Halohasta litchfieldiae: one gene and its partner. The protein of the gene in region 2 binds, or shares a complex with, the protein of the main gene of each other region. Links are inferred from orthologs where the notes say so. Each region holds a gene or a part of one and is shown on either strand. Other genes may lie near its edges.

Region 1 (3,306 bases), 2.6 Mb from region 2 along the record:
CCGTGCAGTTCAACGGTGAGGATGTAACTGCCGAATCGGCCGACGTTCACGCCCGCCGAGGAATCGGCTACGTTCCACAGGGCCGAGACGTTTTTGCAGGGCTGACTGTCGAGCAGAACCTCATGATCGGTGAAGGAATCGGAACCGGCGAAGAGACGCTCTACGACCGCGTATACGACTACTTCCCGATCCTCGAAGAACGAGCCGATCAGGATGCTGGAACTATGAGCGGCGGCCAACAGCAGATGCTGGCAATTGGCCGTGCACTCGTCGGTGATCCCGATCTGTTGTTGGTCGACGAACCATCCGAGGGTGTCCAACCGTCGATTGTGCAATCTATTACCGAGGACCTCAAGCGGATCAACGAGGAGTTTGGCACGACGATTTTGTTCGTCGAGCAGAACTTGTCTGTGATTCAGGGGCTCGCCGAGCGCTGTTATGCGATGGACCACGGCCGGATGGTCGACGAACTCGATGGGGCTACGCTTGCGGACCGCGACCACCTCGAAGAGTACCTCGTGGTATAGTCGGGGAAACGGCTTTTCGACTCACAACCGCACGAATTTCTACCGGCCACTCCATTTTCTACTGCTCTCAGACCGCCGGCGATGGTACAGAGTTTGTGGTAGAAAACACAGTCGACGTTGTCGACCGAACCTGAACTGCCTCGACGTCGAATAGACGAAGCTCGATAGCAGTTGCTCTGATTTTGATTCTTCGAAAATGAAAACCGAAAACAGCGTTAGCGGGCTGCAGCTGCAACGCGTTCGCGCTCTTCCTTCTGGGAGATCGCGTACGTCTGGACGTCGTAGCTGGCTGCACCGATGATCTGCTGGGCGAGTGCCTCGGCAGCAGTCGTTTTCGATTTGTAGCTGGCGTTTTTTGTCCCAACGGCGAGGAACTTCAGGGCCTCGTCGACACGGCGCTGTGGGGCGACGTCGACGGCCTTGGGAACCGAGATCCCACCGTATTTGAGGCGAACAGTCTCCTCACGTGGGGCGGCGTTTTCGACCGCACGGACCAGCACCTGCACTGGGTTTTCTTCGGTCCGCTCGTGGACGATCTCGAAGGCGTCCTGAACGATCGAAGCGGCCTGCTGTTTTTTGCCCGTGTTTTCTTCGGTCTGCATCAGCCGGTTGATGAGCCGCTCGACGATCGAGATCTCGCTTTTCTCGAACTGTTTCGAGGCGTGTCGACCCATCGTGTGAGCGATCGGCGTCACGGTGAGATACGTCTGGGTACTGGGATCGGTGTACTCGATCTCCGAGACATCCCACACACCGAACAGCAGTGCGCCCTCGACAGCCGACTCTTTGGCTTCCTCGGCGTCTTCGGCGTCGACTTCCTCAGCGTCAACATCCTCAGTTTCGGCGTCGACTTCTTCGGCGTCAACATCCTCAGCGTCGATCTCTTCTTCCTCTACGTCTTCGGAGACGTCAGATTCGCTCTCGGACATTATCGCACCGGTTTCTCTGCGTTGCCGCGGACGAGTTCGATCATCGAAACGCCGTTGACCTTCTCGACCTTGTAGTTGACACCCGAAAGGTCGCCCATTGCACGACCCTTCGCGCCACCGATTCCGGCAATCGTGACCTCGTCGTGTTCGTCGATGAACGAGATCGCACCGTCACCGGGACAGAAGGCGGTGACCTGCTTGCCGTTCTTGATGAGCTGGACCCGAACACATTTTCGGATCGCGGAGTTCGGCTGCTTTGCTTCGATACCGACCTTTTCGAGGACGATGCCGCGTCCCTGCGGTGCGCCTTCGAGTGGGTCTGACTTCTTTTTGAGCCCGCGCTCTCGTCGAGCGTACTCGGAGTCCGACCAGCGTCGCTTCTGCCGGTCTTTCTTGAGCTTCCGGGCGGCATATTTGCCGTTGGCCATGTAGCCTCTCGTTTCGGATGCGGATACTTAAGCATCTCTCTTTGGACTCAGCGAAACCCACGCAAATCGCTTCTTAGGGGTCGCTAATCGAATCTGAGACTGTTTCCCAGTGTGAGATAAAACGGAGTGAAACCGACTCGGAGCGCACAAAACGGACGGAAAGCCGCTTACAGCTAGTCGACAGTCTCAAAGAACAGAACGTCGACTGTCTGTGTCAGTTGACTGTTGTGAGAAGCTACGTCAACTGAATGTCGTCGATATCGTGTTGTCGACGGGCCAGTCGACGCGCCGTCTCGATATGTTGGCCGTTCGAGCCGATAGCGACCCCACGGTCGGCGTCGACCACCTCGACGTAGGCGACCCGGTCGCCCTGTTCGGAGATCGTCACCCCGCGAACGACTGCGGGGGCGAGTGCGTTTTCGACGAACGCTGCGGGTGTCTCGGCGTCCTCAACGAGGTCGACTGTCCGGCCGATTTTCTCCTCGACACGACGGACGATCCGCCCGTCGGGACCGATAGCGTCGGCCATCTCACCGGCCGGGATCAGAAACACCACACGGTCGCTCTCGACGAGACAGTCGTTGGGGCTGACGTCGGTCTCCTCGTCGAACAGCCCCATATACCGTCGTGCCTCGTCGGAGAGCGTGACTTTCATGGTCAGTCGTCGGCCGGGTTGGCGTCAATCGATCCCATGCGGAGTTTGACGTCGCCGGTGCCCAGTGCAATCGGTTTGCCAGCGATGACGTTCTCGATGATGCCGTTGAGATCGTCGCTCTGGCCGTGAACCGCGGCGTCCAGCAGGTGGTTGACCGTCACCTCGAAGGCCGCACGCGCCAGCACCGAGTCCTTCGAGCCCGAAATTCCGTGTCGACCAATCGACTCAATCGTCCCTTCGTTGGTCATGATGTCGGCGACCAGCATCAGGTGCCGAATGTTCACGTCGTCGAGACCCTGCTCGCGGAGCGTGTCAATCGTCTCGTTGATGATCGCCTCGCGGGCGGCCTCGACGCCGAGTTCCGCACGGATCTCGTGGATGTTGTTACACGTAGAGCGGCTGGCGTCGACGCCCTCGATGTGGAGCACGTCGCCGAACGCCGATCCCTCGGTGTAGAGGACGAACTCCTCGCCGTCCTCTAACTCCTCTTTCCGGATCACGACGCGGCTGATCTCTTCGATCCCCTTGAAGACGATCTCTCGGAGCTGTTCGACGAGCTGGAGCAGTTCTCGGTAGCTCGGTTCGTTGGGACCGAACTCGATTGCCATCCCGCTCTGCCGGGTCGAAACACCGAGTTTGTCCTCGATGGTTTCGGAAATCTCAGTGGCGACGGTGTTTGCGGAGTCGACCGTTGGCCACCGTTCGAGCAGCGTCTCCTCGTTGAGGTCGATCCGGACGAGCATGTCCGCGACGTTGGTCGAGACATC
Region 2 (3,265 bases):
GAGGCTCGGCGCTCCATTTCGTCGCGGGCCGCTTGGGCCTCTTGGGTGGCGTCTTCGGCCTCGTGGCGGGCCTCGTCGGCGGCCGAAATCTCCTGTCGCAGGGAGCGACGCATCGATTCGAACGAGCGGTAGAGCTGGCCGATTTCGTCGCTGCGCTCGGTTTCGAGTTCGACATCAAGATCACCGTCGGCCATCCGGTCGGCCTTGCCGGCCAGATGGCGCAACGAAATAATCGTCTGGCTACCGATGGTGACGCCGATCAGCGCGAGACTGATTACCGTCAGCAGGATGAGGCCGAGGATGCTCGACCCCAACTCCCCGCTGCCGGCTCCGAGCGCCTCGACTGCCTCGATATGCACGAACAGCCCGGCGCCGACGACGATTCCGACGACCCCGAGCAGCGACAACGTCAGCTTTGCCGCGTAGCTTCCGCGGATGAAGTTCAGTGACTGCTCCGTACTCATAGTGATACCAACTAGTAAGATATCGTGTATCATAAAACCACAACACGCAGTTATCAGTGCTGAGAGTCGTCTACAGGTAGTTCAGAGATCAGTCGGGTGAGCGTGGTAGCTCGTCGACAGTCCCCAGTCGTCGACCAGTGTCTGTAGGCTCCGAACGCCGAATGTTTCGGTCGCGTAGTGGCCTGCCAGAATGGCGTTGATATTGGCCTCGCGAGCCTGATGGTAGAGCTTCTGTTTGCCCTCGCCAGTTATCAGGAGGTCGACGTCCGCCGCGATGGCCTCGTCGAGCCAGTCGCTGCCGCTACCGGTGACGATGGCGACGGTCGCTACCTCGTCGGGGCCGAAGTCGAATGTCTGGACGCTGTCGGTGCCCTCCAGTTCGGTTTCGAGTTGGGTCGTGATCTCGTCGACCGAACGGGCCTCACCCAGTCGACCCTGCTGGCCAATCGTCACAGGACCCATCGATCCAAAAGGAGCGGTGTCGGCCAATCCCAGCAGATCTGCGATTCCCGCCGCGTTGCCGACCGACTGGTGGCCATCAAGCGGGAGATGCGAGACGTAGAGCGCGATGTCGTTTTTGATAAGCGGTGCAATCCGCCGGTACTGCCGGTCGGTGACGCGTTCGATCCCGCCCCACGAGAGTCCGTGGTGGGTCACGAGCACGTCAGCGTCTGCGTCGACCGCGGCCTCAATCGTTGCCTCGGCGGCGTCGACCGCGAACGCGGCGTGATCTACGTCTTGCTCGGGGGGGCCAATCTGCAGGCCATTGGCGCTGGCGTCGACATCCGCATACGCGTCGGTCTGCAGTTCCTCATCTAATCGCGCGGTAAACGTCGAGAGTTCCATACCGACCGCTACGCGGCGAGCGGCTTGTAAGCCACGGACTCGCTACCGCAGCGAGACCAAAAGAGAGCAGTTACTCGATGGAGACGGCGTTGACCTGCCCGTCCTGGCCGGGTCGGGAGGTGACGCGGGCCTTGCCCTCGCTGGTTTCGATGACTGCGCCCTTCGTGATGATGTTCCGTCGGACGTAGTTGACGTTCGAGGGGTTCTCGACGACGTCCTCGATTGTGACTTCGGTCGTCTCGCCGCCGTCCGACAGCTGTGCGACGTTCGTCGACAGCGCGCGGAGTTTGTCATCGTTGCCACGGGCGTCGATGATCTGGAGGCGTGGTTCGGCGACAGTGGTCTCGGCTGGCTCGCGGCCGAGCTGGTGCCGTTTCTTTTTGCTGAAATGTTTGAGCCGTCCGCCGGTCCGCTTCCGCGTAGAGTGTCCCTGATCTTTCATACTCCGAACTGAACACCAGCAGCTACTTGAATCGCTCGAAACGACGCGGCTCGACCACCGCCGCCAGAGGGGCGAGAAGGCCAGTGGGCTCGCCGTTCTTCACAAAGTGTTGTCACTATTTGAGTACGCGATTCTGAAATTTGTACTTTCGCTGGATATTCGTTGGTTTGAGTAGGGTAAAAACACAGATCTAATCACCTTATACACATATTATTAGCTATTAAACTGTCCAGCTGTCGACTTAGGCAGGTATATTTCTGACAATGTAAACGATTAGGGTTATATGTGTCCGGACAAGACCGTTTTACCGTGACTACACGGATGGATGTGCCACATACCGAACTAAAATCGCACGTCTGTCCACACTGACCAAACCATGAGCCAGAAAAAGAAAGAGGAGTACAAAGACGGGCTGTACGGAGACGAGGTACGCGAAAAACTGATAGAGTTCGCCGAGAAGGGGTACGATTCAATCCCCGAAGACGAAAAGGACGCGTGGCTCTCGCGGTTCAAGTTCTGGGGCGTCTTCGCCCACCGGTCTGGCCAGGAGGGCTACTTCATGATGCGGCTGACCAACTGTAATGGCATCTTGGAGCCGGGGCAACTCCGGGCCATCGGTGAGGTCGCCCGCGACTACGCCCAGGGACCGATTGGCAACCCCGAGTACGGCAACGGGTGGATCGACTTCACCACGCGACAGTCGGTCCAACTCCACTGGATCAAACTCGAAGACGTCCCGAAAATCTGGGAGAAACTCGAAGGCACGGGCGTCACCACCCGATCTGCGGGCGGCGACACGATGCGAAACATCTCGGGGTGTGCGGTCGCCGGCAAGGCCAAAGACGAAATCGTCGACACGCTGCCGATCCTCGAACGGTTCCAAGATCAAATCCGCGGCGACAACGCGCTGTGCAACATGCCCCGGAAGTTCAACATCTCGATCACCGGAACGCCCGAGGGCGGCGCACAGGACTCGATCAACGACATCGGTCTCGAACCAGCGAAAAAGGAGATCGACGGCGAGGAGACGCTTGGTTTCAACGTTCGCGTCGGCGGCGGCCTCGGTGGTCACGAACCACGCGTCGCACGCTCGATCAACGTATTCGTCGAGCCGGACAACGCCGTCGACGTCGTCCGTGGCTTCGTCGAACTCTACCACGAACACGGCGACCGCGAAGTCAGATCGAAAAACCGCTCGCGCTTTTTCGTCGACGACAAAGGCACAGAGTGGATCCGAGAGACGCTTCAGGAGGACTTCGTCGACTTTGAACTGAAAACGGGCGGCAAAGACATGCGGGAAAACTACACGTTCAACGCCGGCCGCGACAGCGAGGACGGCAAGTTCGACTACCTCGGCGTCCATGAACAGAAAGATGGCAACTTCTATGTCGGCATCAACGTTGCCGTCGGGCGGATGGAAGCTGCGGAGGTAATACGGCTGGCCGATCTGGCCGACGAGTACGGCTCCGGCGAAATCCGGCTTAGTCGACGCCAGAACCCGATCATCGTGGAT

What was found.
Region 1: HALTADL_RS16310 (region 2) and HALTADL_RS03045 share a complex: the UniProt entries of both Methanocaldococcus jannaschii proteins name them as parts of the 30S ribosomal subunit. The link is inferred for Halohasta litchfieldiae from one-to-one orthologs.

What each region holds. Positions count from the first base shown.
Region 1 is NZ_CP024845.1:610,685-613,990, reverse strand. Bases 171-3,154 are described here. They hold HALTADL_RS03045 (30S ribosomal protein S12), read right to left. Parts: upstream 1,885-3,154; coding sequence 1,456-1,884; downstream 171-1,455. Other genes in these bases: rpoA2 (DNA-directed RNA polymerase subunit A''), read right to left, coding at 2,542-3,154; HALTADL_RS03040 (NusA-like transcription termination signal-binding factor), read right to left, coding at 2,120-2,539; HALTADL_RS03050 (30S ribosomal protein S7), read right to left, coding at 743-1,456; HALTADL_RS03055 (ABC transporter ATP-binding protein), read left to right, coding at 171-527. Outside these bases: more of HALTADL_RS03055, read left to right, coding at 1-170; more of rpoA2, read right to left, coding at 3,155-3,306. UniProt on the Methanocaldococcus jannaschii protein: With S4 and S5 plays an important role in translational accuracy. Located at the interface of the 30S and 50S subunits.
Region 2 is NZ_CP024845.1:3,202,708-3,205,972, forward strand. What follows is about bases 67-3,009. They hold HALTADL_RS16310 (30S ribosomal protein S8e), read right to left. Parts: upstream 1,753-3,009; coding sequence 1,381-1,752; downstream 67-1,380. Other genes in these bases: HALTADL_RS16300 (methyl-accepting chemotaxis protein), read right to left, coding at 67-464; HALTADL_RS16305 (Nif3-like dinuclear metal center hexameric protein), read right to left, coding at 546-1,310; HALTADL_RS16315 (nitrite/sulfite reductase), read left to right, coding at 2,129-3,009. Also shown: more of HALTADL_RS16300, read right to left, coding at 1-66; more of HALTADL_RS16315, read left to right, coding at 3,010-3,265.